DNA from 3 places in the Citrobacter braakii genome. Region 3 is predicted to be linked to each of the others. Evidence: predicted binding sites of a transcription regulator. Region 3 holds the regulator's gene; each other region holds the start of a gene.
What was found. The regulator LexA, encoded in region 3, represses DNA repair genes until DNA is damaged. The targets are predictions, from matches to a motif close to TNCTGTATGTACATACAGNA.

Region 1 (10,697 bases), 260 kb from region 3:
GGTGACGACGAAGAGTAGTCAGCCAGGCAAAAAAGTGCCAGGATGGTGACTCACTGAACTATTTCCCCCGCGAGTCATTTTTATGTTAACGCTATTTTTCACCGTTGCGTTGGTGCATATCGTTGCGCTGATGAGCCCTGGTCCCGACTTTTTCTTTGTTTCTCAAACAGCGGTTAGCCGTTCGCGCAAAGAAGCTATGATGGGTGTGCTGGGTATTACCTGTGGCGTCATGGTCTGGGCTGGTGTAGCGCTGCTCGGCCTACATCTGATTATCGAAAAAATGGCCTGGCTGCACACCATTATTATGGTGGGCGGGGGGCTGTATCTGTGCTGGATGGGATATCAGATGCTACGCGGCGCGTTTAAAAAACAGGATGTTGCGACTCCCACTCCGCAGGTTGAGCTGGCGCAGAGCGGACGCAGCTTTTTGAAGGGGCTGCTGACCAACCTGGCGAACCCTAAAGCCATTATCTATTTTGGCTCCGTGTTCTCATTGTTCGTTGGCGATAACGTGGGAACGGGCGCACGCTGGGGGATCTTTGCCCTGATCATCGTGGAAACGTTGGCGTGGTTTACCGTAGTCGCCAGCCTGTTTGCATTGCCGAAAATGCGTCGTGGCTATCAGCGTCTGGCGAAGTGGATTGATGGTTTTGCCGGTGCGCTGTTTGCGGGCTTCGGTATCCACCTGATTATTTCGCGTTAAGTTTCTTCCGTGCCGGATAAGCGCAAGCGCCTCCGGCACCTTCATCAGGCATGCCGTGCCGAGGCTAACAAGGCGCCTATCAGCATAAACAGCGAGCCAAACACTTTGTTTAACGCTTTCATTTGCTTTGGCCCTTTAATCCAGCCAGCAATGCGCGTGGCCAGCGTCGCGTAACCGATCATCACAATGATATCGACCACGATGGTCGTGACGCCAAGCACCACGTACTGCATTAACTGCGGTTCCTGCGGCAGGATAAACTGCGGGAACAGGGCGGCAAGGAAAACAATGCTCTTGGGGTTGGTCAGATTAACAAAGACAGCGCGTTTGAACAGGCGGCTGCGCGATTGCGTATTCGCCATGGTGTTCAGATCGATAGCACCCGCCGCCCGCCATTGCTGAATACCCAGCCAAATCAGATAGGCCGCCCCTGCCCACTTCAGCACCTCAAATGCGATCACCGAACGTGAAAATAGCGTTCCCAGTCCTACGCCAACCAGAACGATATGAATGCCAAGTCCTGTCTGCAAACCAGCAATCGACGCGCTGGCACCGCGATAACCGTGACTGATGGCGGTGGTCATGGTGTTGATTGCGCCAGAGCCTGGAGACAAGCTCAAAATAATAGAGGTCAACAGGTAGGCGAACCACCATTCAAAGGTCATGAGAAACTCCCGGATTGTCTATTTTTATGCCACAATACGCTACTGCCGTTAGGTTGTGTCAGCGACGGCGAAAAAAACGATTTTACTTGGTCAGCGAGGCTGGATACCCGATGTTTCAGCAGCAAAAAGACTGGGAAACAAGAGAAAACGCGTTTGCTGCTTTTTCCATGGGGCCACTGACAGATTTCTGGCGTCAGCGGGAAGAAGCGGAATTTACGGGCGTGGATGATATCCCCGTCCATTTTGTGCGTTTTCACGCAGAAAAAAACGATCGCGTCATCGTCGTCTGTCCTGGACGCATTGAAAGCTACGTGAAATACGCTGAACTGGCGTATGACCTGTTTCATTCTGGTTTTGACGTCCTCATTATCGATCACCGTGGCCAGGGGCGTTCCGGGCGTATGCTTTCGGACCCGCATCGCGGTCATGTCGATAACTTTAATGACTATGTCGACGATTTAACCGCCTTCTGGCAGCAGGAAGTGCTACCCGGTCCGTGGAGAAAGCGCTATATACTGGCGCATTCAATGGGCGGTGCGATAGCCACGTTATTCTTGCAGCGCCACCCGAATCAGTGTGATGCCATCGCGCTTTGCGCGCCGATGTTTGGTATTGTGATGCGCTTTCCCGACTGGATGGTACGCCACATTCTGGACTGGGCTGAAGGGCATCCGCGGATCCGCGAAGGTTATGCGATGGGTACCGGGCGCTGGCGGGCGCTGCCATTCGGTATGAATGCGTTAACCCATAGTCGACAGCGCTATCGGCGCAATCTACGCTTCTATGCGGATGAGCCACGGCTGCGCGTTGGCGGCCCCACCTACCACTGGGTACGTGAAGGTATTCTGGCAGGCGAACAGGTTCTGGCTGGAGCAGGAGACGACGCGACGCCGACGTTGCTGATTCAGGCCGAAGAAGAGCGTGTGGTAGATAACCGCATGCACGATCGTTTTTGTGAACTCCGCGCCGCAGCGGGCCATCCCGTAGAAGGGGGGCAGCCGCTGGTCATCAAAGGCGCGTACCATGAGATCCTTTTTGAAAAGGACGCAATGCGCTCAGTCGCGCTTAACGCTATTGTCGAATTTTTCGACAAGCATAACTCATCCAGCGGAACCCGCTTTGCCTAGAGGTTGAATTTTCTTATGTATCAGGTTGTTGCGTCTGATTTAGACGGTACGCTGCTTTCTCCCGACCATACTCTGTCCCCTTATGCCAAAGAGACGCTGAAGTTATTGACCGCTCGTGGCGTTAACTTCGTGTTTGCGACTGGCCGTCATCATGTTGATGTGGGGCAAATTCGCGATAACCTCGGCATTAAAACCTACATGATCACGTCCAACGGCGCGCGTGTGCATGATTCTGACGGGAATCTGGTGTTTTCGCATAACCTGGATCGCGACATTGCCAGCGACCTGTTTGGCGTAGTGAATGCAAACCCGGACATCGTGACCAACGTTTATCGTGATGATGAGTGGTTTATGAACCGCCATCGCCCGGACGAAATGCGCTTCTTCAAAGAAGCAGTGTTTAACTATTCACTGTTTGAACCTGCGCTACTGGAGCCGGAAGGCGTGAGTAAGGTGTTTTTCACCACCGATTCTCACGAAAGGCTGCTGCCGCTGGAACAGGCGATTAACGCTCGATGGGGCGACCGCGTCAACGTCAGTTTCTCTACGCTTACCTGCCTTGAAGTCATGGCTGGCGGCGTATCGAAAGGTCATGCGCTTGAAGCGGTAGCGAAAGCGATGGGCTACAGCCTGAAAGATTGCATCGCTTTTGGCGACGGAATGAACGATGCGGAAATGCTCTCCATGGCAGGGAAAGGCTGCATTATGGGCAACGCTCACCAGCGCCTGAAGGATCTGCATCCGGAACTGGAAGTCATTGGTCTTAATGCCGACGATGCCGTGCCGCATTATCTGCGTGAGCTGTTTTTGCAGTAATGTTTTTGTTCGTTAGTTGACCAGATGTCAACTTAAAACTTCGCTACAATGGGTGTACCTTTTGTTAAGAGACATCCATTGTGGCGTTACTCATCATTACCACAATTCTGTGGGCCTTTTCCTTTAGCCTGTTTGGCGAGTACCTTGCCGGTCATGTCGATAGCTATTTTGCGGTGCTGGTGCGCGTTGGGCTGGCGGCGCTGGTGTTCCTGCCGTTTTTACGTACCCGTGGGCATAGCGTAAAAACCATCGCGCTGTATATGCTGGTGGGCGCCATGCAGCTTGGCATTATGTATATGCTGAGTTTTCACGCCTATCTGTACCTGACGGTTTCAGAACTGCTGCTCTTTACCGTGCTGACGCCGCTCTACATTACGCTGATTTATGACCTGATGAGCGGACGTCGTCTGCGCTGGAGCTACGCCTTCAGTGCGTTGCTGGCGGTGATTGGTGCGGGGATCATTCGTTACGATCAGGTGACCAGCCACTTCTGGACCGGCCTGCTGCTGGTGCAGTTGTCCAATATCAGCTTTGCCATTGGCATGGTGGGCTACAAGCGTCTGATGGAAACGCGGCCAATGCCGCAGCACAACGCCTTTGCCTGGTTTTATATGGGGGCCTTTATGGTGGCGGTCGTGGCCTGGTTCATGCTGGGGAATGCGCAGAAAATGCCTGCAACCACGCTACAGTGGGGAATTCTGGTCTTTCTTGGCGTGGCAGCGTCCGGCATTGGTTACTTTATGTGGAACTACGGCGCGACCCAGGTGGATGCGGGTACGCTGGGCATCATGAACAATATGCATGTGCCGGCCGGGCTGCTGGTTAACCTGGCTATCTGGCATCAACAGCCTCACTGGCCAAGCTTCATCATTGGTGCGGCTGTGATAGTGGCTTCACTGTGGGTACATCGAAAGTGGGTCGTTCCGCACTCCGTACAAACGGCAGGTGATCGCAGGCGTGATTCCGCGCTGAGCGAATAAACGCTTCCGTGACCGGCTGTCGCTGCTCGCCATCGCGCACGGCGGCGTACAGCCGACTCCACAATCCATCACCCAGGGTTTTGGTCACCACCAGGCCCTGGCGTTCAAAACTCTCCACCACCCAGTGTGGTAAAGCTGCAATACCCATTCTGGCTGCAACCATCTGAATCAGCAGCAGGGTGTTATCCACGCTCTTCAGCGACGGACTAACGCCCGCAGGCTGCAAGAAATGCCGCCAGACATCCAGTCGACTCCGTTGCACCGGGTAAATAAGCAGCGTCTCACTGGCTAAATCCTCCGGCGTGATCTGCGTCTTGCTGGCCAGCGGATGGTCCGGCGCCAGTACCAGGCGGACTTCAAAATCGAACATCGGCGAGTAGTGCAGTCCGCTACGCGGCAGAATGTCGGATGTCAGCACCAGATCCAGCTCATCCTGTTGTAGCGCTGGTTGCGGATCGAACGTCACGCCGGATTTAAAGTCCATCTCCACCTGCGGCCAGTTGGCACGAAAATTCTCCAGCGCGGGCGTCAGCCATTGAATACAGCTATGGCATTCAATAGCGATCCGCAGCCGGGTTTGCTGCGGTTCGTTGCAGGCCTGCAGCGCACGACCAATTTGCGGCAACACCTGATTTGCTAACTGCAGCAAAATTTCGCCTTGCGGCGTAAAGCGCAGAGGCTGGCTTTTACGGATAAAAAGTCGAAAGCCAAGGCGCTGTTCCAGATCGCTGAACTGGTGAGAGAGGGCGGATTGGGTCTGATGCAACGTCGCCGCTGCGGCCGCCAGCGAACCACTATTCCGCAACGCCTGGAGCGTTTTCAGGTGTTTAATCTCGATCATGAAAGTCCTTCACTTCGGCATGAACAAATTGCGCTTGAGGAATATACAGTAACTGTCAATTATGGATGTGTAAACATCTGGATGGCTAAAATCCTTCGTCTTTTAAATTTATGGTGCGTTGGCTGTATTTTTCCACCCCGGTCACTTACTTCAGTAAGCTCCTGGGATGAATAAACTTGCCACCTTCCCTAAATTAAAAATCAATAGGATTTACATATAATTAGAGGAAGAAAAATGACAATACTTAATCACACCCTCGGTTTCCCTCGCGTTGGCCTGCGTCGCGAGCTGAAAAAAGCGCAAGAAAGCTACTGGGCGGGAAATTCTTCCCGTGAAGATTTGCTAACCGTTGGCCGCGAGCTGCGTGCCCGTCATTGGGATCAGCAGAAGCAGGCGGGCGTTGACCTGCTGCCGGTGGGCGATTTTGCCTGGTACGATCACGTGCTGACCACCAGCCTGCTGCTCGGCAACGTTCCGGCTCGTCATCAAAATAAAGACGGCTCGGTCGATATCGATACCTTATTCCGCATTGGCCGTGGCCGCGCACCAACCGGAGAGCCCGCGGCGGCAGCAGAAATGACCAAATGGTTTAACACCAACTATCACTACATGGTGCCAGAGTTCACCAAAGGTCAGCAGTTCAAACTGACCTGGACCCAACTGCTGGATGAAGTGGATGAAGCGTTGGCGCTCGGTCACAAGGTGAAACCTGTGCTGCTGGGACCGGTAACTTACCTGTGGCTGGGGAAAGTGAAGGGCGAACAGTTTGACCGCCTGAGTCTGTTGAACGATATTCTGCCGGTTTACCAGCAGGTGCTGGCTGAGCTGGCGAAACGCGGTATTGAGTGGGTGCAAATTGATGAACCGGCTCTGGTGCTGGAGCTGCCTCAGGTTTGGCTGAACGCCTTCAAACCGGCGTATGACGCGCTGACGGGTCAGGTGAAGCTGCTGCTGACCACCTACTTCGAAGGCGTAACGCCAAATCTGGATACCATTACCGCGCTGCCGGTGCAGGGGCTGCACGTTGACTTCGTGCACGGTAAAGATGATGTGGCCGAGCTGCACAAGCGTCTGCCTGCCGACTGGTTGCTGTCAGCGGGGCTGGTTAACGGTCGCAACGTCTGGCGTGCCGATCTCAGCGAAAAATACGCGCAAATTAAAGATATCGTCGGGAAACGTGACCTGTGGGTAGCTTCTTCCTGCTCCTTGCTGCACAGCCCAATCGATCTCAGCGTGGAAACTCGCCTTGATGCAGAAGTGAAGAGCTGGTTTGCCTTCGCCCTACAAAAATGCGGCGAGCTGGCGCTGCTGCGTGATGCGTTGAACAGCGGTGATACGGCGGCAATTGTGGCGTGGAGCGCACCGATCCAGGCTCGTCGTCACTCTACCCGCGTACACAACGCCGCAGTGGAAAAACGTCTGGCGGCGATCACCGCCCAGGACAGCCAACGTGCCAACGCTTACCCGGTTCGCGCCGAAGCGCAGCGTGCCCGCTTTAATCTGCCGGCATGGCCGACTACCACTATCGGTTCATTCCCGCAAACCACGGAAATTCGCGGCCTGCGTCTGGACTTCAAAAAGGGCAATCTGGATGCCGGTAACTACCGCACCGGTATCGCGGAACATATCAAACAGGCGATTGTTGAACAGGAACGTCTGGGGCTTGACGTGCTGGTGCACGGTGAAGCCGAACGTAACGACATGGTGGAATATTTTGGCGAGCACCTGGACGGATTCGTCTTTACCCAGAATGGTTGGGTGCAGAGCTACGGCTCTCGCTGCGTGAAGCCGCCGGTGGTCATTGGCGATGTCAGCCGCCCGGAAGCGATCACCGTGGAGTGGGCGAAGTATGCCCAGTCGCTGACCGACAAACCGGTAAAAGGCATGTTGACCGGTCCGGTGACCATTCTCTGCTGGTCATTCCCGCGTGAAGACGTGACGCGTGAAACCATCGCTAAGCAGATTGCGCTGGCGCTGCGTGATGAGGTAGCGGATCTGGAAGCGGCGGGTATTGGCATTATCCAGATTGACGAACCGGCACTGCGCGAAGGTCTGCCACTGCGCCGCAGCGACTGGGCGGCGTATCTGGAGTGGGGCGTGGAAGCCTTCCGCATTAACGCGGCGGTGGCGAAGGATGAAACCCAGATCCACACCCACATGTGTTACTGCGAGTTCAACGACATCATGGACTCCATTGCGGCGCTGGACGCGGACGTGATCACCATTGAGACTTCACGCTCTGATATGGAGTTGCTGGAATCGTTTGAAGAGTTTGACTATCCGAACGAAATCGGGCCGGGCGTATACGATATTCACTCGCCGAACGTCCCGAGCGTGGAGTGGATTGAAGCCCTGCTGAAGAAAGCCGAGCAGCGTATTCCGGCCGAGCGTCTGTGGGTCAACCCGGACTGCGGCCTGAAAACGCGCGGCTGGCCGGAAACCCGCGCCGCGCTGGCGAACATGGTCAAAGCCGCGCAGAACCTGCGTCAGGCGTAATTCCGTGCCGGTGGCCGGGAAGCGCAAGCGCTTACCCGGCTTACAGGAAATAGCAAGAGTTGTAGGCCCGGTAAGGTGTAGTCGCCGCCGGGCAATTAACGTTTATTTCTTCCCGCCGTATTGTGTGAACCACTCCAGCATTCTCAGCCAGCCATCTTTCGCGGACTCTTCGTGATAGCTCGGACGATAATCGGCGTTAAAGGCATGTCCGGCATCCGGATAGACCACGATTTCCGCTTTTGCATTGGCGGCGCGCAGCGCCTGACGCATTGTTTCAACGGTATCTTGCGGAATACTGGTGTCCTGGCCGCCATAAAGTCCCAGAACGGGGGCGTTAAGATCGGTCGCGATATCAACAGGATGTTTCGGTGAGTTGAGGGTTTTATCGCCCACCAGTTTGCCATACCACGCTACCGCCGCTTTTAACTGCGGATTATGAGCTGCATACAGCCAGGTGATGCGTCCACCCCAGCAAAATCCGGTGATCATCAACTGGTGGGCATCTCCTCCGTTACGAGAAGCCCAACTGGCGACGTGATCCAGATCGGCCAATACCTGAGAGTCAGGCACTTTGGCGACAAGGCTGCTGAGCAACGTGGGGATATCGGCAAAGTCATTGGGATCGCCTTCACGAAAATAGAGCTCTGGTGCGATAGCCAGATACCCTTCCAGAGCCAGACGGCGGCAAACGTCACGAATGTGTTCATGAATGCCAAAAATCTCCTGCACGACAATGACCACAGGCAGCGGGCCATCGGACTGTTTTGGTCGTGCGTGATACGCTGGCATATCATCGCCTTGTGAAGGTATGGACGTTACACCGGCGATAATGGCGTTATCCGGAGTGTGAACCGTGGTAGACGTCGGTGGAGATACAGCAGGTGCAAAGCCAGATTGTCGTGTTGTCATGGTATTCTCCGTACCCTTAAATATTCAGCCAAAAAGCGCATTGTTAACTATAGACACATGCAACGAACCACATTGCCTTAAACGGTCTATCTTTTGTGCAGGGCTTCCTTACATCGCATCATTTATGTGATTCAAGTCACTATTTTATGGTAATGGAATGCAATTGATTTACATCATAGTGATGACTGTCACGAAAATATGTTCATGCCTTCGGTAAAGTGTGTTTTTGCTTCTTCTGACAAAACCGATTCACAGAGGAGTTTTTATGTCTAAGTCTGATGTTTTTCATCTCGGCCTCACTAAGAACGATTTACAAGGGGCTCAGCTCGCTATCGTCCCTGGCGACCCGGAGCGTGTGGAAAAGATCGCCGCGCTGATGGATAAGCCGGTTAAGCTGGCATCTCATCGCGAGTTCACTACCTGGCGTGCTGAGCTGGATGGTAAAGCCGTGATCGTGTGCTCTACCGGTATCGGCGGTCCGTCAACCTCTATTGCCGTAGAAGAACTGGCACAGCTGGGCATTCGTACCTTCCTGCGTATCGGTACGACTGGCGCCATTCAGCCACATATCAACGTAGGTGATGTACTGGTCACCACAGCATCTGTCCGTCTGGACGGTGCAAGCCTGCACTTCGCGCCAATGGAATTCCCGGCCGTCGCGGACTTCGAGTGCACCACCGCGCTGGTGGAAGCGGCGAAATCTATCGGCGCCACCACCCACGTAGGCGTTACCGCGTCTTCTGATACCTTCTATCCGGGCCAGGAGCGTTATGACACCTTCTCTGGTCGCGTAGTGAGCCGTTTCAAAGGCTCAATGGAAGAGTGGCAGTCTATGGGTGTCATGAACTACGAAATGGAATCTGCTACGCTGCTCACCATGTGCGCAAGCCAGGGTCTGCGTGCCGGTATGGTCGCGGGTGTTATCGTGAACCGTACTCAGCAAGAGATCCCTAATGCGGAAACGATGAAACAAACAGAAAGCCACGCGGTGAAAATCGTGGTGGAAGCTGCGCGTCGTTTACTGTAATTCTCCCGTCTATTCAAAAAGGCCGACGCGTTCGGCCTTTTTATTTTGCGTAGTGCCTCGCAGGAAATTCCTTTTAAACTGGACGTTTATACAGCACAATTCTATTTTGTGCGGGTAAGTCGTTGCTGTAAGGGGGCGTTGTGGATATTTCAATTATGATGAGTGCCGTGCTGGCGTTAGCCGCAGGGCTGCTGGTGGGGTGGCTAGCAACAAAAGCGCACGCCGATCGGATCCGTGCTGACCTCATCGAAGAACGACGCGAACTGGATATTGCGCTAAGCGCCGCCCGCCAGCAGCTCTCACAGGAAGCCCACTGGCGCGATGAGTGCGAACTACTCAATAACGAATTGCGCAGTCTGCACAGCATCAACACCTCTCTGGAAGCCGATCTTCGAGAAGTCACTACCCGACTGGAAGCGACGCAGCAGCATGCGGAAGATAAAATCCGCCAGATGATCAACAGCGAACAGCGTCTGAGCGAACAATTTGAAAATCTGGCGAACCGTATTTTCGAGCACAGCAACCGTCGTGTAGATGAGCAAAATCGCCAAAGCCTGAACAGCCTGCTTACACCGCTTCGCGAACAACTGGACGGTTTTCGACGCCAGGTTCAGGATAGCTTTGGTAAAGAGGCGCAAGAACGCCATACTCTGGCGCACGAAATTCGTAATCTGCAGCAACTGAACGTGCAGATGGCGCAGGAAGCGGTAAACCTGACGCGGGCATTAAAAGGCGATAACAAAACGCAGGGCAACTGGGGCGAGGTCGTACTCACCCGGGTGCTTGAGGCTTCCGGTCTGCGCGAAGGCTATGAATACGAAACCCAGGTCAGCATTGAGAACGACGCCCGTTCGCGGATGCAGCCAGATGTCATCGTCCGGTTACCGCAGGGCAAAGATGTGGTGATCGACGCGAAAATGACGCTGGTCGCCTATGAACGCTATTTTAATGCTGAAGATGAATACACCCGCGAGAGCGCGTTGCAGGAGCACATCGCCTCGGTACGAAACCATATCCGTCTGCTGGGGCGCAAAGACTATCAGCAACTTCCTGGGCTGCGCACACTTGACTATGTGCTGATGTTTATCCCCGTTGAACCTGCTTTTTTACTGGCGCTCGATAGACAGCCCGAA
Region 2 (10,697 bases), 2.2 Mb from region 3:
GCGCAGTGGTGCTGACGGGCGATGTTTCCGCCGTTGAGTACGCGCTGAAACAGGTAACCCGGACGCTGGGCGAAATGATGCGTTTTACCGCCTGTCCCATCACCCGGACATAATCTCATGAAACGCATAATGCTAATTGGCCCCAGCCAGTGCGGTAAAACGTCACTCACGCAGTGCATGCGGGGAGAGGCGCTTCACTATCAGAAGACCCAGGCCATTGTCTGGTCTCCCACAACGATAGACACACCGGGTGAGTATCTCGAAAACCGCTGCCTGTACAGCGCGCTGCTGGCCAGCGCCTGTGAAGCAGACATCATCGCGCTGGTTCTCAATGCTGACGCGCCGTGGTCACCTTTTTCTCCAGGTTTTACTGGTCCGATGAACCGACCCGTTATCGGCCTCGTCACCAAAGCCGATTTAGCCAGCCCGCAGCGTATTTCTCTCGTGGAGAGTTGGCTAGTTCAGGCTGGCGCGCAACAAGTATTTGTCACCAGCGCGCTGGAGAATACCGGGGTCGATGAGATGTTCATTTTTCTGAATGCAAAGGAACCTTCATGTCTCACAAAATAATGGCCATTAATGCAGGCAGTTCCTCGCTTAAGTTTCAGCTTCTGGCGATGCCGCAGGGTGAAATGATTTGCCAGGGACTGATCGAACGTATCGGTATGTCTGATGCGCAGGTCACCCTAAAAGCACCAGCGCAAAAATGGCAGGAGACTTTGCCCGTAGCCGATCACCGTGAAGCAGTAACGCTGCTACTGGAAAAACTGCTCAGCCACAATATTATCAGCAGTCTGGAAGAGATCGACGGCGTTGGCCATCGCGTCGCACACGGTGGAGAATCCTTCAAAGATTCCGCACGAGTAACCGATGAAACGCTGGCGGAAATCGAACGCCTTGCGGAACTGGCACCGCTTCATAACCCGGTTAATGCGTTGGGGATTGCGGTATTTCGCCAGCTACTGCCGAAAACGCCAGCCGTTGCGGTTTTTGACACGGCTTTTCATCAGACCCTTGATGAGCCGTCTTTCATCTATCCCCTGCCCTGGCGCTACTACTCAGAGCTCGGTATTCGTCGTTATGGTTTTCATGGTACCAGCCACAAGTATGTCAGCGCTCAACTTGCTGAAAAGCTGGGCGTGCCGCTCAGCGCCCTGCGGGTTGTTTGTTGTCATCTGGGCAACGGCAGCAGCATCTGCGCTATCAAAGGCGGACACTCGGTAAATACCTCCATGGGTTTTACGCCGCAGTCTGGCGTAATGATGGGCACGCGAAGTGGCGATATTGATCCATCCATTCTGCCGTGGATTGCCCTGCGTGAAGGAAAAACCGCGCAGCAGCTCAACCAATTGCTCAACAATGAGTCCGGATTACTCGGAGTTTCTGGTGTTTCACCCGACTACCGGGATGTTGAACATGCCGCAGATACGGGCAATCACCAGGCAGCACTGGCATTGACGCTTTTTGCCGAGCGGATTCGCGCCACTATTGGCAGCTATATTATGCAGATGGGCGGTCTGGATGCGCTGGTGTTTACCGGGGGAATTGGTGAAAATTCAGCGCGTGCTCGCGCCGCGATTTGCCACAACCTGAATTTCTTAGGTCTGGCCGTTGATGAAGAAAAAAATCAGCGTAACGCCACCTTTATTCAGACGGAAAATGCGGTAGTTAAAGTGGCGGTGATTAATACCAATGAAGAGCTGATGATAGCCCAGGACGTTATGCGTTTAGCGATATCAGAAACTGTGACATTGGGCATTCCCGCCTGATATTGCCGCACCGCAAATTGCGGCAAATCATGGTAATAGCGCGATCGCCATGACACTATGCCCCGAGGATTGCTGAACACAAAGGTGAAGACGTGGCTGTTGCGCAATGTCCCGCATCGTGCGGAGAACTTATCCAGGGCTGGATTCTGGGCAGTGAGAAACTGGTCTCCTGCCCAGTCGAATGGTATAGCACCGTTGAGGTTACTTCAGGCTCACCGCTGACAGATGAACGTCCACTTTCTCGGGCAATGGTTGACAGGTTATTACAGCACTGGCAGTACCCGGCGCATCTCAGTCAGGATATCCGGATAGATGTTCAATCAACCATTCCCATCGCGAAAGGAATGGCCAGCAGCACTGCGGATATTGCCGCCACGGCCATCGCCGCGGCGCATTATCTGGGCCATCAGCTGGACGAGCCAACACTGGCACAGCTTTGCGTTTCGCTGGAGCCGACCGACAGCACCGTTTTTCGTAAGCTTACTCTTTTCGATCATAACAACGCCTCCACGCAAATTGGTTGTGAAGCTCAGCCTCAACTCGATCTGCTGGTTCTCGAAAGCCCTGAAACATTGCGTACCGCGGATTATCACCGTATTCCACGTCATTCCGGCTTGCAGGCGGGAGCTGCGGCCCTCCAACGGGCATGGGAAAAAGTACAGGAAGCCTGTATTAGCCAAAATCCTTACCGGTTGGGAGAAGCGGCTACGCTTAGCGCAATCGCCAGCCAACTGCTGTTACCAAAGCCAGATTTTGATTCACTATTAGCACTGGTGGAAGAATGTGATTTATACGGCGTCAACGTCGCGCACAGCGGCAGCGTAGTCGGACTGATGCTGGACAGAAATCGTCATGATGTGGATTACATTAAATGGATGCTGACGCAGAAAAAACTTACGATTCACTGGCCAGAACAGCATTTGTTACGCATGGTAACGGGCGGGGTCGAACTGCAATAAGGGTCGCCGCACGGCAGCGACCCGGACAAGCATAAAATCGTTACTCGGCTTTCGCTTCGCCGTTTTTCACTTCGCCCATGGCTTTCAGCTTTTTAGAGATATCGCGGCGTTCTTTAGAGATCTCGGCGTTTTTGATGATGTAGTCATCAACACGATCTTCATAATCGCTTTTCATGCTGGCAATGATGCCCTGAATCGCTTCCACGCTCATACCAGGCTTGATGTAGTCGCTCAGGTTGTCCAACAGCAGAACGCGTTTCTGGTTGTCACGGATCTTTTTCTCAACGTCCTGGATTTCACGTTGCAGTTTGTTTTTACGACGGAACAGACGAACAAATTCCAGCACGTCCTGGAAAGAAGGCTTGGTAGTTTCCATTTTTACACCCCTGATAATGTGAGATTCGGATTCGTTAAAACAACGGCTAAAGTGGGTCAACATTACTTTCATGCCCGCCATACTTCAAGTTGCATCTGCATCGACAATGCATGGTTGAAACCTGAGTTATCGAGGGTAAAGCCATTGCAGTTACCAATGGTTTTAGCCTTTTTCAGTATCATACCTCTAATCTTTGCTGAATCGAAGCAGCAGTAGAACCAATCCCCTCATCTGCTCTTTATTTGCGCAGTGCGCGACAGATTAAATGTGACAGTAACTCCAGCTGTCGAGCCATCTCCATGTTCAACCAAACGTAGCCGTGAATGGGCGTTTCTGCGACATTATCGCCTTTATGCTCAGCAATAAGCTGACGCAGCTCTGCCACGGTGTCATTGAGCTTTTCCGTATTGGCAAGCACCGGCTGCGGATTACCTTCATACAAGGCGTGGGTTATTGTCAGTAGTGCCTGCTGGGTCCTGAGCTGAGTTTCACGCAGCGTATGCGCATTCAACATGACAAAGTGGCTGGTACGGCTGGCCCACAGCGCATTAATTTGCAGCTCGAGCATGCAGACCAGATTGCGATTCACCGTCTGAATAGCCTCAAAGATCGATTTTTGAATACGGGTTTCCTTGCTGGCAGGAGCGATGAGCCCACGCATTTTGACAACGTCGCTCAACAGTTGTTGTAAATGCTTCTCCAGCCGCGGTTGCTCGAGCAGATTGGGGGATAGCGCGGCCTGATACACCCGATTGTACCCCGTGACACAATGCGCCAGTTGGATACGCCAGTGTATAAATGCCCGCTGCGGCCAGATGCCGGTAAACAGCATCGCCAATAACGACCCCAGAATAACATCACCGCCGCGCCATAACGCGGTATTCATATCTCCGGCAGGCGCACCCACGACCACGGCAAGCGTTATGCCAATCAGCAGCGCCTGATACGGCCTTTTACCCAGCGCCAGCCAGCCGCAGAGAAACATCGCTACCGCGCACCATATCAGCATTAACGGCAGCGAGAAGAGTTCCAGACGCAGGGCAACCAGTCCCAGGACCGAGCCCAGGATCGTGCCGCCTATACGTTCAAAGGCCCTGGGAACAACGTTACCCCAAAAAGATATTGGCCCCATGATCACCACCAGCGTGATCAGAGGCCATGTACCTTCGGGAATGTTTAACAGGCGTACCAACAGAAAAGTAAGGAGAAACGCCAGCGCAATGCGAATACCATGCACCACACGATAATGACGATACAAACGAATTTCAAAAGGACTCAGCGATTTGTCTGCACGCACTCATGCACTCCGTCAGGGAATAGCAAAGAAGCGAATTGTACCTGTTTTTAGCGTGAAAAGATCATCCTGATTTACACCCCAAACAGTTACTTCGTCTGCACTGGCACGTACATTTCAATGTCCCAGTAACCGTCCTCCATGCCATTGTTCATATAAACTTCAAAGCAGGGTTTAGCGGCTATCGCATAAGTCGTATCCTGCAACAGGCGCTCGAAGAACTGATACCAAGGCTTCGCAAAATCGTGATTCTCAACGCGCGCAACGGCGACAGCATAGTCGCCACCCGCCAGTTCGGTGAGGATCACCCCTTCGCTGTTTTCCTGGATTTCAAAACCTTCAGGCACAGAAACCACGGTATCACAGCGCAGTTTTTCCGCAGGAACAACATCAGGGTTGTCGTAATAAACAGCAATCCATTCCAACGGCACAATCTGTTTTCCGTCGACCCACTTCATTAATTGCTCAAACCCCTGCTTCACCGTTTGTTCCCACGGTCCAACCATATGGAAACCGGCAATCATGCGTTTATCGACCAGCTTTATCTCGTACTCCATACAACCTCCACCGTTACACTGTATTTATATACAGTGTAATTTCTGGCTATGTCGGCCACAAGGAAATAGTGATTATTATGTGAGCAGATTCGCACTCTTGCCAGTCAGACGCATCAGGAAAAACTACGCCTTGTGGTGGAAATAGTCGCTCAGGCGCGAGAAAACGCCGCCTTCGCCGACGGATTCCAGCGTAACCAGAGGCCAATGTGCCACCAGCTTATCCCGATCGTAGAGTTCAATCTCCCCCACACGTTGATGCGCAGCGATGGGAGCAACCAGCTCTTTCTTATCAAGGACATATTTTGCTTTGATGTTAGGGACTTCTGCTTTAGGCAGGGCCATCCAGAAATCCTGCTCGGTTCCGAGGCTGATTTTTTCTTTATCGCCATACCAGATCCGTTCAGTGCCAACCTGCTTACCGCTACGCAAAACCTGCACTGTATCGAAGTTGTGTTGCCCCCATTGCAGCAGTTTACGTGCCTGATCTTCGCGCCCTTTAGCACTCTCCGCGCCCATCACCACCGCAATCAGGCGGCGCTGACCATCGACGGCGGAAGCAATCAGGTTAAACCCGGCACCGGACGTATGCCCTGTCTTCAGGCCATCTACGTTCATGGTTTTATCCCACAACAAGCCGTTACGGTTTTGCTGTGTGATGCCGTTCCAGGTAAGGCTTTTCTCACTGTACATATGGTAGAAATCCGGTTCCCCGTGGATGATAGCGCGGGACAGCACGGCCAGGTCGTACGCGGAGCTATGCTGACCCGGCGCATCCAGACCATGTACCGTTTCAAAATGGGTGTCCTGCAGGTTCAGTTTTTGCGCATAGTTGTTCATCATCGCGACAAACTGCGGCTGCCCTCCGGCGATGTAATCCGCCAGTGCCACGCAGGCATCATTACCGGAATCAACAATTAACCCACGGCTGAGGTCACGTACCGAAACGCGATCCCCTTCTTTCAGGAACATCAAGGATGAACCGACAAATACCGGATTATCTTTTGCCCAGGCATCGCGCCCGACGGTCACAATATCTGTCGGACTAATACGCTTGCTGTCAATTGCGCGATCGACAACATAGCCAGTCATCAGTTTCGTCAGGCTGGCAGGATTGCGCTGCTGGTGTTCATTACCGGCTGTCAGGATTTGGCCCGTGGTGTAATCCATTAACACCCATGCCCCGGCAGTAATCGCAGGAGGTTGTGGGGCGAAGCTCACGGCATCGCTCGCCCAGGCGGGCGAAAAACTCATCGTTAATAGTGAAGCGGCAATAAACAAACGGCGTTTCAACAGCATGTCCTCAGGAAAGGGAGAAATAGCCGTTCTTTTTACGGAAGTTCTGTCGAAGAAACATGGATAAATTGCAAGAAAATGTGACATAAGGCACATTTTCTTGCTATTAGGAAAGGGTTTCAGAGACAAATCTCGCCGGAACTACCCTTTACGCGGCGCGGTCTCTGCGTGATGACTGCGATGGCGGTGATAACCATCGATCATACTGCGAAAAATTTGCCCTGGCGTGTCACCCAGCGTGCACAGGTAAATATGCGCGCAGATGAACAGTAAGCCCACAATCGCTAACGCCATATGCAGCACCAGCATCACCGGCCCCGCCCCTACCACCTGTGGGTAGAGACATAGCAACCCGGTGATGATCAGTAGTGGAACCAGTGCGTACATGATGGCCAGGTAGGCCAGCTGTTGCAGCGGGTTAAATTTGTCCTCTGCCGTTGCGGCAAACGGGTGCGGCTCACCTTTCATAATGCCATACAGATAAAAGCGTGTTTGCAGCAGGCAGCGTGATATCAACCCGCTAAATTTCACGCGATAATGGCAGCCGTTGCCGCTGGTTGCGTTTATTAACACAAAGCCAATCCAGAAGGCCAGCAATGCGAAGCCACACCAAGTATGTACCTGCACCATTAAGGCCACCGGTCCGACAGAAAAGTGGCCAAACAGGCCGCTCAGCAGAAGCAGGATAAAGAGCAGCGCATTACCCCAGTGCCAGCGGCGGACCGCCAGCGAATAGAGGTAGTCCCGATGCTCTTCCCCGGTTGCCGTTTTGGGCGCCAGCATCCGACGTAACAGCGCGTGCGTTACCAGGCCCGCAATCATCAGCACAATAATAACGCCTGCATAAATGAGCCACAGCGGCCAGTAGTCCGGCGCATAGTTAAGCTCTGCTCCCCAGATAGAATTCATACATTACCCTCCTGATGGATCTCTTTACGCCGATAGACACTTACCGGACCGCTACGCGTATCCTGCTGGCGATAAACCTCTTTTTGATTAATCCAGTGCTGAATTTCCGGGTCATCGCGACGTCCAAACTTCAGCGCATCCGTCGGACAAACGGAAACGCAGGCTGGCGATTGTCCGACCTCCAGGCGAGTATCGGCGCAGAAGTTACATTTGTCGGCAATCCCCGTTTGTGGGTTGAGGTAGCGGACATGGAACGGGCAAGCGGCGACGCAGTAGTCACAACCAATACAGCGAGACTTATCCACTTGCACAATGCCATTTTCGTCACGAAATGAAGCGCCGGTAGGACAGACGCTGACGCACGGCGCATCTTCACAATGCTGACAGGAAACGCGAACAAACTGGAAGTGGGACAGCACCTCGGGTTCATGTTCGGGTGAACGGATCTGCACTTGTAGGCGACTAAATCCCTCCGGCACGTCATTCAGTACCTTGCAGGCAACCGTACACGCCTGACAGCCAATACAGCGTTTCTCGTCATGCAGCATGACATAAGGGTTTGTTGATTGATTCATGATGTTCTCCTTTCTCATGCCCGACGAAGCGTGACGCCAGCGGTGTGCACCACCGTACCGGAAACCGGACTGGTAACATGCGGAAGCAAATTACCGCAGTGAATACCGTGCGTCGTCGCCGCGGTTTTGGCTCCCGCCTTGGCGCCAAATCCCATATAAACGAACAGCGTATCGGGTCGTATTCCGGCAGTAACCAGCGCTTTGCCTTTTTCCTTACCGGTCGCATTTTCCAGCCAAATCTCATCGCCGTTTTTGATGCCTTTTTCACGGGCCGTTTGTGGGTGGATCCACACCGCGTTATCCCACATCAGCTCACTCAGCAGCGGTACATATTGCGTCGCGCCGTTGGTATGCACCGCCACTTTTCCCTGAATAAAATAGAGTTCATTGTCGCCTTTGAGGGCAAAATTGCGGGCGCGCGGAATACCGTAGCCAGGCAAAAGTGCTTCCAGCTCTTCAGAGTAGAGTTCAATTTTTCCAGACGGGGATTTAAAGCGCAGTTGCTCGCCATAGGTACCGTCGCCGTCAACCGCCACCGCGCCCGGATAACGCGCCACAAACTGACGCACTGCTTCAGGTTCCCGCAGCAGAAGCGGAACACCCCACTCCCGATATCCTTTCTGACGCAGTTCAGCGGACAGCGCATGATCACCATTAAGCTGGTACAGCTGCCGCGTCTGCATATCCTGCCAGGGGTAGAACTGCCCAAGGCCTAACTGCACGGCCAGCTCTTTCCAGATTTGCCAGCTCGGACGCGCATCCCCAATCGGCTCTACAACCTGCTGGCGCAGGGCATAGGCCGGATTCAGGCCCGACATGTCAGAGACTTCTTCATCGCGTTCAAGGTAGGTGCATTCGGGTAACAGATAATCGGCATATGCCGCGCTTTCGCTTAAATAGACATCGCAACTGACCACCAGATCGAGTTGTTCGACGGTTTTGACCAGATCAGGCCGACAGGTCACGGTTTGGAAAGGATTGTGGCGGGACATAATCCATCCCTTCACCGGATACGGCGTCTGGTTTAACACGGCATCGATGATGCTTTGCACCACGCCGCCGCCCGCCGCGATGTACTTGAATTGTGGGGCAACCAAATCGATGCGCTGCGCCGTTGGCTTGGGCAATTTGGCATCAGGTTTTGCCAGCACCGGAGCGACCTTCTCTCCGGCCAGCTTATTGTAGGTCGCCGCGGCTTTTTTCTGGTACAAGCCGCCTTCACGCTCAATATTTCCCAGCAGCGCATTGAGGGTGAAAATCATACGCCGCATATCAATTTCTTCTTGCGAAAACGTCGCGCGATGGCCAGGGCTGACGATAGCATGAGGCGCACAGGCGGCCATTTCGCGGGTGACCCGAACAATAACATCGGCAGGCACATCAGCCTGCTTTTGCGCCCATTCCGGCGTGGTCTCTTGTACCGCTTCTGCCAGTTGGTCAAACCCTGTGGTGTAGCGCGCAACGAAGTCCGCGTCATACAGATGTTCATTAATCATGACGTGACACATGGCCATTAACACCGGCAAGTCGCCGCCCGGCTTGAGCGCATGCCATTCATCCGCCTTGCTGGAGAAAACTGACAAACGGGGATCGAAGCTGACCATTTTTGCGCCCTTTTCCTGCGCGGTCATCAGTTCATGCGTTTCGGCAACCTCAATACCTTCATAGAGATTGTGGCCAAAAGAGACCATATAACGGGTATTGGCGATATCCATAGCCAAATCGCCGCCCATCATCACTTTGGCGGCAATCGATTTTCCGGCAGGGCATGTCGACGCATGCGTAAAGGTGTTTGGCGATCCAAACGCCGTTGCCAGCTGAAATAAATGACCCGAAAGCGAACCGGATTTGGAAGAGAATACGACCCCCTGAGGGCCATGCTGCGCTTTTATTGCCGTCATTTTTTCGGCAATTTCTTTGTAAGCCTGTTCCCAACTAATAACCTGCCATTCTCCGCTCCCGCGAGGCCCTGTGCGTTTCATGGGTTTGACAATACGGTGCGGGTCGTTGACCAGGCTAACACCACTGCCTCCGCGCGCGCAGACACGCGTGCCTTGTTGAGGCGCATTAGGGTTCCCCTGAATAAAAACCGTCTTGTTATTAATTACCTGTGCCTGTATTGGACAACGATAAGAACACATTTCGCACAAGCTTGGCGTCAGAGATGTTTTCCCCTTAATGCTCTCTGGAGAATTTCGCGCCAGTGCGCCTGGCGGAAAACTGCCTATCGCACAGGCTGAGCAACCGATACCCACTCCTCGCAAAAAATTACGCCGACTAATGCTCATATAACCTCCTGTTATTAGATATATCCAATTATTATATGGTGTTTAAATTATTAATTTTTAACCTCACTCACATTTCATTAGAATATAGAGCAGCTAACCGCCAAAATAAAAACCCATTGTTTATAAAAGAATTTTAAAATTTCCAGAACACAACAAATCAGCACCAAATAACAATAATGGTTCTCATTTATATTATTTATCAGCTCATAGATTTCAGACAATTTATTCCAGTAATTTCCCTTAACAGTGCAAAATTTATTAATCAATTCTATTTAAGCCTGTTCATCTCAATTTTATTGCGTACATCATTCAGCATTGATAATCGCTTTGCTGATTACCTCGCTATTTTTTGGTATTCTTGGACGAGCGCTAAATTGATCCCGGACATAACTGAACAATGAATGACGGCAAGCAGCAACCTGGTTTTCTCTTTCACGATTACGAGACCTTTGGTACCCATCCGGCGCTGGACAGACCCGCGCAATTTGCGGCTATCCGCACAGATAGCGATTTCAACATTATCGGTGAACCTGAAGTCTTTTATTGCAAACCCGCAGACGACTATCTGCCGCAGCCTGAGGCGGTGCTGATAACCGGTATCACACCGCAGGAAGCGCGTGAAAAAGGAGAAAATGAAGCCGCCTTTGCTGCTCGCATCCACGCCCTGTTCACGGTGC
Region 3 (10,697 bases):
CCGGTCATTTCATTTCGACCGGTTTTTTTATGCTTACTCGCCCTGTGTGGCACTCTCGATGGTCAGACGCACATCTGACGTGACCAGTTCGGCCAACATCTGATAGATCTTCATCGTCTCTTCCGGTTCGGCATCTCCGGTATCGCTGATGAATCCCTCGTCACGCAGCGTCAGCACCAGAGAGCTGAACACGGCTTTATCGAAGAATTCCGGCGCGTTAATGCCGTGCAGTACGGAGAGGCGTTGCGCCACGGTGCGGCTCTCTTTCTCCAGCGTGCCACGGTTGATAGACGGGTTCGCGCTCAGCAGCCAGAAGGTAATGGCGTAGCGTTGCAACGTCTCGCGAGCACCTGCCGCCAACAGCTGTAGCGTACGGGAGCGGGCCGGATTGATATGCAGTTCGTCATCGTTCAGGGCGATCAGTCCCTGGCGCTGCATTTCGCTGGCCAGTTCGTCAATCACTCCGGTGAGTTCATCACGCTCCCAACGTAAGAACAGCTCTGCTTTCAGCATCGGATACAGCGCATCAATATGCTGCTGTAGCGCGGCGCGTGAAATACGACGATGCTGAGTCACAATGGCTGCCATTAACGAAGGCAGAACCAGCATATGCGCAATGTTGTTGCGGTAATAGGTCATCAATACCGCCTGCTCGCGCGGCAGAATGATGATGTCACCGATGGTGTCTTTCTCGACCTCAAACTTATTCATCTGTAAGGCATGGTCGATCAATTCACTGGCGCTCTGCGCAGGAACCGTACAATCTGCCGCATACGGCACGTTGCGCAGCAGACTCAGATAGCAGTCGAGCTGTTCAGTCAGTTGCTCACGGGTCAGAGAGCGCTGGCGGGAGGCCAACAGCGCGGTACAGCACAGGTTCATGGCATTGGCCGCGCCTGCATTGTTAATGCGTACCATCAGATCGGCGGCAATGCTATTCACCGTCGGCGTCAGCCAGGCCGGACGGATGGACTCGATAGGATCGATCGATTCACGCCACTCCGGTACATGCTGGTTGAGGTAAGTCATCAATGGCATCGGTTCGCCAAAGTTGACATAACCCTGACCCAGATTACGCAGCTTGCTCAAGCCACGCAGCATTTGCGGCAAACTCTCTTTCTCTTTCGTCGCGCCACGCAGCTCTTTCGCGTACGTGCCCACTTCCATTACGTGCTCGTAGCCGATGTAGATGGGTACGAGGGTAATCGGACGCGTACCGCCGCGCAGCATCGCCTGAATGGTCATCGACAGCGTGCCGGTTTTCGGGTCGAGCAGACGCCCGGTACGTGAACGGCCTCCTTCGACAAAGTATTCAACCGAGTAGCCGCGGCTGAACAACTCGCCCAGGTATTCGCGGAAAACGGTGGAATAGAGCTTGTTGCCCTTGAAGGTACGACGAATAAAGAACGCGCCCAGACGACGGAAAATCGGACCTGCTGGCCAGAAGTTCAGGTTGATACCGGCAGCGATGTGCGGCGGAACCAGCCCCTGGTGGTACAGAACGTACGACAGCAGCATATAGTCCATATGGCTGCGGTGGCACGGAACATAGACGATTTCGTGCCCATCGTGCGCCAACTGACGTACACGCTCCGCATTGTGAACGTTAATCCCCTGATACAGACGGTTCCAGGTAAAGCCCAGAATACGGTCTGTCAGACGAATCATCTCGTAGGAGAAGTTGGCGGCAATCTCTTCCATCAGCGCAATGGCATTTTGCTGCGCTTTTTCGTGGGAGATTTTTTTACTGCGCGCTTCATCTTCTACCGCGCGAGCGATAGCTTTTGAGGCCAGCAGCTTATTGAACAGGTCCTGGCGGGCAGGGAGGCGCGGGCCGACTGCGGCCAGACGCTGACGAGCAAAGTGCATGCGCGCCACGCGAGCCAGCTTCTGAGCGATGATTTTATCCGTACCGTGTTCGTCCGCCATGCGACGCAGGGAGACCGATGGGGAGAAGCGGACAAAACTGTCGCGACCCAGCCAGGACACAGCAAAGAATTTCTGTACGCCGTTCAGCATGCGCAGCGGCGGATTGACCTCGCCTTTTTCACGCCCAGGCGCACGGCCAAACATCACCGAAACCGGCACCATTTGCACATCCAGGTCTGGATTGCTGCGATGCAAGTCGAGATAGTTATGGAACAGCTTAATGGACTCTTCTTTCGGCGTGTAATAGGTGAACACGCGCGGGCCGCCGTGAATAAACACGTAGCGCGGCAGCAGAGTTCCGTCTATCTCCAGCGGTTCCAGGGGATCCGGGAGATCGTGCACCAGACATTGGGCACGCAGCGTCAGCAAGTCTGCTTTTGAATTGTACGGTAGGACGTACATAATGGGACGCGAAGTATCGAGCCCCAATTCCGGGGCAGGTTCTGCCGGAATAGACTTGCTTTTTACCAGGACGCTTAATGGTAAATTCAGTAATTTGTAGTAAATTCGTGGCCAGCCGGACATAAACGATGTAAAGCCTCTGGTTAATAATGCAAATGCGCTGCAAGGATATCAGAAAGTTTAGTGAATTTCTGGTGTATCCGGTCATACTTCGCGCTGCTTTGCCACACCCTGAAACAAACGGGGTAACGTTACAATGACATTGACGCTAATAATGTAAAAAGGTTCTTTTTGATGGCCAATAATACCACTGGATTCACCCGAATTATCAAAGCTGCAGGCTATTCCTGGAAAGGTTTTCGCGCCGCATGGATCAATGAGGCGGCATTCCGCCAGGAAAGCGTTGCCGTACTGTTGGGCGTAGCCATCGCCTGCTGGCTGGACGTCGACGCCATTACCCGCGTGCTGTTGATTGGTTCCGTGATGCTGGTGATGATCGTTGAAATCCTCAACAGTGCGATTGAGGCGGTGGTTGACCGTATTGGCTCTGAGTATCACGAACTTTCCGGTCGGGCGAAAGATATGGGCTCGGCAGCGGTATTGCTGTCTATTTTTGTCGCTCTGATCACCTGGGGCATCCTGTTGTGGTCGCATTTGCGATAAAGATTCCACAACTGCATAAATCTCCTGTTTTTTGTGCAGTTTGCGGTTCCAAAATCACCTTTAGCTGTATATACTCACAGCATAACTGTATATACACCCAGGGGGCGGAATGAAAGCGTTAACGGCCAGGCAGCAAGAGGTGTTTGATCTCATTAGGGATCACATCAGCCAGACAGGTATGCCACCGACGCGTGCGGAGATCGCGCAGCGTTTGGGGTTCCGTTCCCCAAACGCCGCTGAAGAACACCTGAAAGCGCTTGCGCGTAAAGGCGTTCTTGAAATTGTATCCGGCGCATCGCGCGGTATTCGACTGCTGCAGGAAGAAGAAGAAGGGTTACCGCTTGTCGGACGCGTAGCGGCAGGCGAGCCACTGCTGGCGCAGCAGCACATCGAAGGCCACTATCAGGTCGATCCTTCACTGTTCAAACCGAACGCCGATTTTCTGCTGCGCGTTAGCGGTATGTCGATGAAAGACATCGGTATTATGGACGGTGATTTACTGGCTGTGCATAAAACTCAGGATGTGCGTAACGGTCAGGTTGTTGTTGCCCGTATCGACGACGAAGTCACCGTTAAGCGCCTGAAAAAGCAGGGCAACAAGGTTGAACTCCTGCCTGAAAACAGCGAATTTAAACCTATTGTTGTCGACCTGCGCGAGCAAAACTTCACTATTGAAGGGTTGGCGGTAGGCGTCATTCGTAACGGTGAATGGCTGTAATTTTCTGTTGATTACCTGTCGGCCGGATAAGACGTTTACGTCGCTATCCGGCAACTTGCCCGGTGGCGCTACGCTTACCGGGCCTACACAGCATCTTTTTTCAGTATATCTAACTTCTTCTCAGGCTCTCCTGTATGCCTTTCTTTACCTCTTCTGATAAAGCACTCTGGCACCTCGCCTTACCGATGATCTTCTCCAATATCACCGTTCCCCTGTTGGGACTGGTGGACACCGCGGTGATTGGTCATCTGGACAGTCCGGTCTATCTTGGCGGCGTTGCTGTTGGCGCCACGGCGACCAGCTTTCTCTTTATGCTGCTGCTTTTTTTGCGCATGAGTACCACCGGCCTTACCGCGCAGGCATTTGGCGCGAAAAATCCGCAGGCGCTGGCGCGCGCGTTGGTGCAGCCGCTATTGCTGGCGCTGGGCGCGGGGCTGCTTATCGCACTGTTCCGTACGCCGATTATCGATCTGGCTCTGCACATTGTCGGCGGAAGTGAGGCGGTACTGGAGCAGGCCCGACGTTTTCTGGAAATCCGCTGGTTAAGCGCACCCGCGTCGCTGGCGAATCTGGTGCTGCTCGGCTGGCTGCTTGGCGTTCAGTATGCGCGCGCGCCAGTTATCCTGTTGATTGTCGGAAATATTCTCAACATTGTGCTCGATTTATGGCTGGTAATGGGCCTGCATATGAACGTGCAGGGGGCGGCGTTGGCGACGGTGATTGCCGAATATGCCACGCTGCTGATTGGCCTGATGATGGTACGCAAAGTCCTGCATATGCGTGGAATTTCGCTGGCAATGTTGAAGCTGGCGTGGCGTGGCAACTTCCGTCGTTTACTGGCGCTCAACCGCGACATCATGCTGCGTTCGCTGCTGCTACAGCTCTGCTTTGGGGCCATTACGGTTCTGGGCGCGCGTTTGGGAGGCGACATCATCGCGGTTAACGCCGTTCTGATGACTCTGCTGACGTTTACCGCCTACGCGCTGGATGGATTTGCCTATGCTGTGGAAGCGCATTCGGGTCAGGCCTATGGGGCGAGGGATGGCAGCCAGTTGCTTGATGTCTGGCGGGCGGCCTGTCGACAGTCCGGTATTGTGGCTATTCTGTTTTCGCTGGTTTACGCCCTGTTTGGCGAGCAGATTGTTGCGCTGCTGACCTCGCTGCCGCAAATCCAACTGTTGGCCGATCGCTATCTTTTCTGGCAGGTGGTTTTGCCGCTGGTGGGAGTGTGGTGTTATCTGCTCGACGGTATGTTTATTGGAGCGACACGGGCTGCAGAAATGCGCAACAGTATGGCCGTTGCCGCAGCAGGGTTCGCATTAACGCTACTGGCTTTACCGTTGCTGGGAAATCATGGTTTGTGGCTGGCGTTAACCGTTTTTCTCGCGCTGCGTGGGCTTTCCCTGGCCTTTATCTGGCGGCGTCACTGGCGTAATGGAACCTGGTTTGCCTGAACGGATGGTTAAAAATTCCGAATAGTAAATAAAACCCAGAATCCCTGACTACACTTATTCTCACGTCCAGCAAAAACAGCATGTGTCTGGACATGGCACTCTCGCTATTCACAACCTAACGATGAGGACTTGATGATGAATAAAGACGAAGTCGGCGGTAACTGGAAGCAGTTTAAAGGTAAAGTGAAAGAGCAATGGGGCAAACTGACCGATGATGATATGACGGTCATTGAAGGTAAACGTGACCAACTGGTCGGTAAAGTCCAGGAGCGTTACGGTTACGCGAAAGATCAGGCGGAGAAAGAAGTGACCGATTGGGAAAAACGTAATGATTACCGCTGGTAATTAACCCTTCCCTCCTGAGAGTACAAGGATGTACGCTCTCCCACCCGCTTAACGCCCAACTTTCTTCTTCACCTGAATCGTATGGTCATGCTGGCATTCGCCAGGGTGACGACATGACTCAACCTCCACACAGGCCGGGCATAGTCCGTGGGCTTCAATAACGTTATGTCGCAGGGCAAAGCCCATTTTTGCTGCCAGCGTATGCATGATGTCTTCCACGCCTTCCGCGCACTCTTCTTTTACCACACCACAGCGGTCGCAAATGAACATTGCGGAACTGTGAGTTGGCTGATCGAACAGATGGCAAAGCACATAGCTGTTGGTGGATTCCACCTTGTGCACAAACCCTTGTTCCAGCAGAAAATCAAGCGCACGATACACGGTCGGCGGCTTGGCCTGCGGCTCGGTTTCCCGCAACAGGTCAAGTAGGTCGTAAGCGCTGATTGCGCCTTCCTGCAGGCTCATCAGGCGCAGCACTTCGAGGCGTTGTGGCGTAAGCCGTACGTTGCGTTGCGCACAGAGTTTTTCAGCTTGAGCCAATAACTCCTGCGTGGTGGTTTTGTCCATTTGGCGCCTCGATTTGCGTGCAAGGTTAATCCCTTACTTTAACATGTTCTGTTTAAAACACCGAGATCCACCGCGGTGTGCTATACCTGACCCATCGCAATACTGGAAAATAATCATGAAAAGACCCGATTGTATTCGTCACTGGCGTGAAGTTGAGGGGGCTGATGACTCCACCTATCCCGACAGCGATGAGCTGTTTTCCATAGGTGCGCCGCTTGCCCGCAAGCTGGGGTTAGGGCGACTCGGCATTCATCATGAGCGCCTGCCGCCGGGCCGACGCACCTCGTATCCGCACGCTGAAAGTGATGAGGAAGAGTTTATCTATGTGCTGGAGGGATATCCTGAAGCCTGGATTAACGGTTATTTATGGAAGCTGGAGCCGGGCGACAGCGTCGGTTTCCCGGCGGGCACCGGCGTGTGTCACACCTTTATCAATAACACCAGTGAAGAGGTTCGTCTGCTGGTCGTGGGTGAGGCGAACAAAAAATACAATCGTATTTATTATCCGCTTAATCCGGTTTATGCCGCCACGCGTGAGGACCGTTGGGTCGACCATCCGCCGCAGTTTTTTGGATCTCACGACGGAAAACCGGGGCGTAAATAGCGCTTGTCGGGGAGCAGGGAGGGGGAACCGCGAGGATGTGGCTCACTATCGTAACGGTCTATGCTATAGTAGCGCCCCTTTTTTAACCGGATGCTTGAATATTCGCCATGCTGCCTGAATCTCAGTCTACCGCTTTTCCCGCTCATCGTTTTTCTATCGCGCCGATGCTCGACTGGACGGACAGACATTGCCGCTACTTTTTGCGCTTACTGTCCAGCCAGACGCTGCTCTACACGGAGATGGTAACCACCGGCGCGATCATTCATGGTAAAGGCGATTATCTGGCGTATAGCGAAGAAGAACATCCGGTCGCTTTGCAACTGGGCGGGAGCGATCCGGCTGCGCTGGCGCAGTGCGCAAAGCTTGCTGAACAACGGGGCTATGACGAAATTAACCTCAACGTGGGTTGCCCTTCCGACCGTGTACAGAATGGAATGTTTGGTGCCTGTCTGATGGGGAATGCGCAACTGGTCGCTGATTGCGTCAAAGCGATGCGCGATGTGGTATCGATTCCGGTAACGGTGAAAACCCGTATCGGTATTGATGACCAGGACAGCTACGAATTCCTGTGCGATTTCATCAACACGGTCTCCGGTAACGGTGAATGTGAGATGTTTATCATCCACGCCCGCAAGGCCTGGCTGTCCGGGCTAAGCCCGAAAGAAAACCGCGAAATCCCACCGCTGGATTATGACCGTGTTTATCAGCTAAAGCGCGATTTTCCGCATCTGACGATGTCGATCAACGGTGGCATAAAATCGCTGGAAGAAGCGAAAATCCATCTGCAACATATGGATGGCGTGATGGTGGGGCGCGAAGCTTATCAAAACCCAGGCATTCTGGCGTCCGTTGACCGCGAGATTTTTGCTGTCACCAGCGAAGATGCCGATCCGGTCGCCGTAGTGCGTGCGATGTATCCATATATTGAGCGTGAACTGAGTAAAGGAACCTATTTGGGGCATGTCACGCGCCATATGCTGGGACTGTTTCAGGGGATTCCTGGGGCACGGCAGTGGCGTCGCTATCTGAGCGAAAATGCGCATAAAGCCGGGGCAGATATTGAGGTTCTGGAACATGCGCTGAAGCTGGTGGCAGACAAATGTTAAGTTTTCACCAAAAGTTAGTGAATTTCACCACGCCCTGCGCTTCGTCGCGGGGCGTTTGCTTTATAAATCAATATATTAATTTTGGCATGTTTCTTGTAAAGCTGTGGAGAGTATTTCATTTCGGGAGAGAGCCATGCTGGAACTACTTTTTGTGATTGGATTTTTTATAATGCTGATGGTCACCGGCGTATCTTTGCTGGGAGTGCTGGCCGCATTGGTGGTAGCCACTGTGGTGATGTTTTTGGGCGGACTATTTGCGTTGATGATTAAACTGTTGCCCTGGCTGTTATTGGCCGTTGCCGTGGTGTGGGTTATCAAGGCGATAAAAGCGCCAAAAGTCCCACAGTATCAGCGCAATAACCGCCGATTTTACTAAGGTATTGAGCGGTGTGTCACAACCTGCAACATTGCCTTTAGAAGCAAATAGGAATTGATTATCAAATCTGTCACTATTGCCAGGTTAACGAATTCATCGAGCTGTACCCTACATACAGCCGAACTAAAAAAAGAAAGGGCTTCCTACGGGAAGCCCTAATTCTTTCTTGCCCCTTCATAATTCAAACCGCAGGTTTGTTGGCGGCTTGAATTATTTAACGGAAATGAGGGCGTTACGGGATCAGCAAACTCGACCCCTGTGTGGCCCGGCTTTCCAGCACTTCATGAGCATGCTGCGCGTCGTGCAGTGCGAACGTCTGGCCCGGTGCGACATCCACTTTGATCACTCCGCTGGCAATCAGCGAGAAAAGCTCATTGCTGGCTTCGGTTAATTCATGGTGGTTGGTGATGTAACCCTGGAGTGAAGGGCGAGTCACGTACAGCGAACCTTTCTGATTCAGAATGCCTAAGTTAACGCCAGTCACCGGTCCGGAAGCATTACCAAAGCTGACCATGAGCCCCCGGCGCTGCAGGCAATCCAGTGAGGCTTCCCAGGTATCTTTCCCCACCGAGTCATACACCACCCGCACTTTTTTACCGCCAGTGATCTCTTTTACACGTTCTACAATGCTCTCTTCACGATAGTTAATGACCTGCCATGCGCCGGCCTGCAGCGCAATTTGCGCTTTTTGCGCATTACCGACGGTGCCAATCAGCTTCGCACCCAATGCTTTTGCCCACTGGCAGGCAATCATACCGACGCCGCCTGCTGCCGCATGGAACAAAAATGGTTCATCGGGCTGAATTTCATAGGTCTTACGCAACAGATAAAAAACGGTGAGCCCTTTAAGAAATGAGGCTGCAGCTTGTTCAAACGAGATAGCGTTGGGCAAAATAGCGGTTTTATCAGCCGGGACGTTATGCACTGAGCTGTAGGCGCCCAGGGGAGACTGAGCGTAAACCACGCGATCGCCGGCTTTAATGTGCGTCACTTTGCTACCGACTTTACTGACCACGCCTGCGGCTTCGGTACCCAGACCGCTGGGTAGAGAAGGCGGCGGATAAAGACCACTGCGGATATAGGTGTCGATATAGTTGATCCCAATCGCTTTGTTCTCGACCTGGATTTCATTTTCCGCCGGGTCTACGGGCGTAAACTCCACAGCCTTGAGTACATCAGGGCCACCATGCTTGTGAAATTCAATACGTGTTGCCATGCTTCCTCCAAAAGAAATGTGGTAATCTTTCGACCCAATCATTATCTCGGTAACTCCATTCACTATGGCAGGAAATAAACCCTTCAACAAACAACAGACTGATGCTCGTGAGCGCGATCCCCAGGTCGCCGGGCTGAAAGTACCGCCGCACTCGATTGAAGCGGAACAGTCGGTGTTGGGCGGTTTAATGCTGGATAACGAACGCTGGGACGATGTGGCCGAGCGTGTGGTGGCGGAAGATTTTTATACCCGACCGCACCGGCACATCTTCACCGAAATGCATCGCCTGCAGGAGATGGGAAAACCCATCGATCTGATCACGCTCGCAGAATCGCTGGAAGTTCAGGGACAACTGGACAGCGTCGGCGGTTTTGCTTACCTGGCTGAGTTATCTAAAAATACGCCAAGTGCAGCGAACATTAGTGCCTATGCGGATATTGTCCGCGAACGTGCCGTTGTTCGTGACATGATTTCGGTGGCGAACGAGATCGCGGAAGCCGGGTTTGATCCGCAAGGCCGTTCCAGTGAAGATCTGCTGGACCTCGCGGAATCCCGCGTCTTTAAAATTGCTGAAAGTCGCGCCAACAAAGACGAAGGTCCGAAAAATATTACCGATGTGCTCGACGCTACCGTCGCGCGTATCGAACAGTTGTTCCAGCAACCACACGATGGTGTCACCGGGGTCAACACCGGTTATGACGACCTCAATAAAAAGACTGCTGGTTTGCAGCCGTCAGACTTAATTATCGTCGCCGCGCGTCCGTCGATGGGTAAAACGACATTTGCAATGAACCTCGTCGAAAATGCGGCGATGCTGCAAGATAAGCCGGTTCTTATCTTTAGTCTTGAAATGCCCTCAGAACAGATCATGATGCGTTCCCTGGCCTCACTCTCACGTGTAGACCAAACCAAAATCCGTACCGGTCAACTGGATGATGAAGACTGGGCGCGAATTTCCGGAACAATGGGTATTTTGCTGGAGAAACGAAACATCTATATTGATGACTCCTCCGGCCTGACGCCAACGGAAGTGCGCTCACGTGCCCGTCGTATCGCCCGCGAACACGGTGGTATCGGACTTATCATGATCGACTACCTGCAACTGATGCGCGTGCCGTCGCTCTCCGACAACCGTACGCTGGAAATTGCTGAAATTTCCCGCTCGCTGAAAGCGTTAGCGAAAGAACTGCATGTGCCGGTGGTGGCGCTGTCGCAGCTTAACCGCTCTCTGGAACAACGCGCCGATAAGCGTCCGGTCAACTCGGATCTGCGTGAGTCCGGCTCCATCGAGCAGGATGCCGACTTAATCATGTTTAT

Region 1: rmuC (DNA recombination protein RmuC) is a predicted target of LexA. The motif match lies at 9,641-9,660, and genes of this name have one in related genera.
Region 2: sbmC (DNA gyrase inhibitor SbmC) is a predicted target of LexA. The motif match lies at 4,972-4,991, and genes of this name have one in related genera.

The regions. Positions count from the first base shown of each region.
Region 1 is NZ_CP045771.1:876,382-887,078, reverse strand. It holds gene recQ (ATP-dependent DNA helicase RecQ) at 1-18, shown strand, start outside; gene rhtC (threonine export protein RhtC) at 83-703, shown strand; gene rhtB (homoserine/homoserine lactone efflux protein) at 748-1,368, opposite strand; gene pldB (lysophospholipase L2) at 1,479-2,495, shown strand; gene yigL (sugar/pyridoxal phosphate phosphatase YigL) at 2,511-3,311, shown strand; gene GFC06_RS04030 (carboxylate/amino acid/amine transporter) at 3,392-4,291, shown strand; gene metR (HTH-type transcriptional regulator MetR) at 4,179-5,132, opposite strand; gene metE (5-methyltetrahydropteroyltriglutamate--homocysteine S-methyltransferase) at 5,367-7,628, shown strand; gene GFC06_RS04015 (dienelactone hydrolase family protein) at 7,731-8,537, opposite strand; gene udp (uridine phosphorylase) at 8,803-9,564, shown strand; gene rmuC (DNA recombination protein RmuC) at 9,705-10,697, shown strand, end outside.
Region 2 is NZ_CP045771.1:2,846,348-2,857,044, reverse strand. It holds gene pduU (propanediol utilization microcompartment protein PduU) at 1-113, shown strand, start outside; gene pduV (propanediol utilization protein PduV) at 118-570, shown strand; gene GFC06_RS13160 (acetate/propionate family kinase) at 555-1,769, shown strand; gene GFC06_RS13155 (GHMP family kinase ATP-binding protein) at 1,862-2,728, shown strand; gene GFC06_RS13150 (DUF496 family protein) at 2,769-3,104, opposite strand; gene GFC06_RS13145 (FUSC family protein) at 3,343-4,401, opposite strand; gene sbmC (DNA gyrase inhibitor SbmC) at 4,488-4,955, opposite strand; gene dacD (serine-type D-Ala-D-Ala carboxypeptidase DacD) at 5,079-6,251, opposite strand; gene phsC (thiosulfate reductase cytochrome B subunit) at 6,390-7,157, opposite strand; gene phsB (thiosulfate reductase electron transport protein PhsB) at 7,154-7,732, opposite strand; gene phsA (thiosulfate reductase PhsA) at 7,747-10,020, opposite strand; gene sbcB (exodeoxyribonuclease I) at 10,418-10,697, shown strand, end outside.
Region 3 is NZ_CP045771.1:621,083-631,779, reverse strand. It holds gene plsB (glycerol-3-phosphate 1-O-acyltransferase PlsB) at 34-2,454, opposite strand; gene GFC06_RS02885 (diacylglycerol kinase) at 2,626-2,994, shown strand; gene lexA (transcriptional repressor LexA) at 3,104-3,712, shown strand; gene dinF (MATE family efflux transporter DinF) at 3,847-5,166, shown strand; gene GFC06_RS02870 (CsbD family protein) at 5,302-5,511, shown strand; gene zur (zinc uptake transcriptional repressor Zur) at 5,560-6,078, opposite strand; gene GFC06_RS02860 (cupin domain-containing protein) at 6,194-6,682, shown strand; gene dusA (tRNA dihydrouridine(20/20a) synthase DusA) at 6,790-7,788, shown strand; gene pspG (envelope stress response protein PspG) at 7,922-8,164, shown strand; gene GFC06_RS02845 (quinone oxidoreductase) at 8,397-9,380, opposite strand; gene dnaB (replicative DNA helicase) at 9,445-10,697, shown strand, end outside.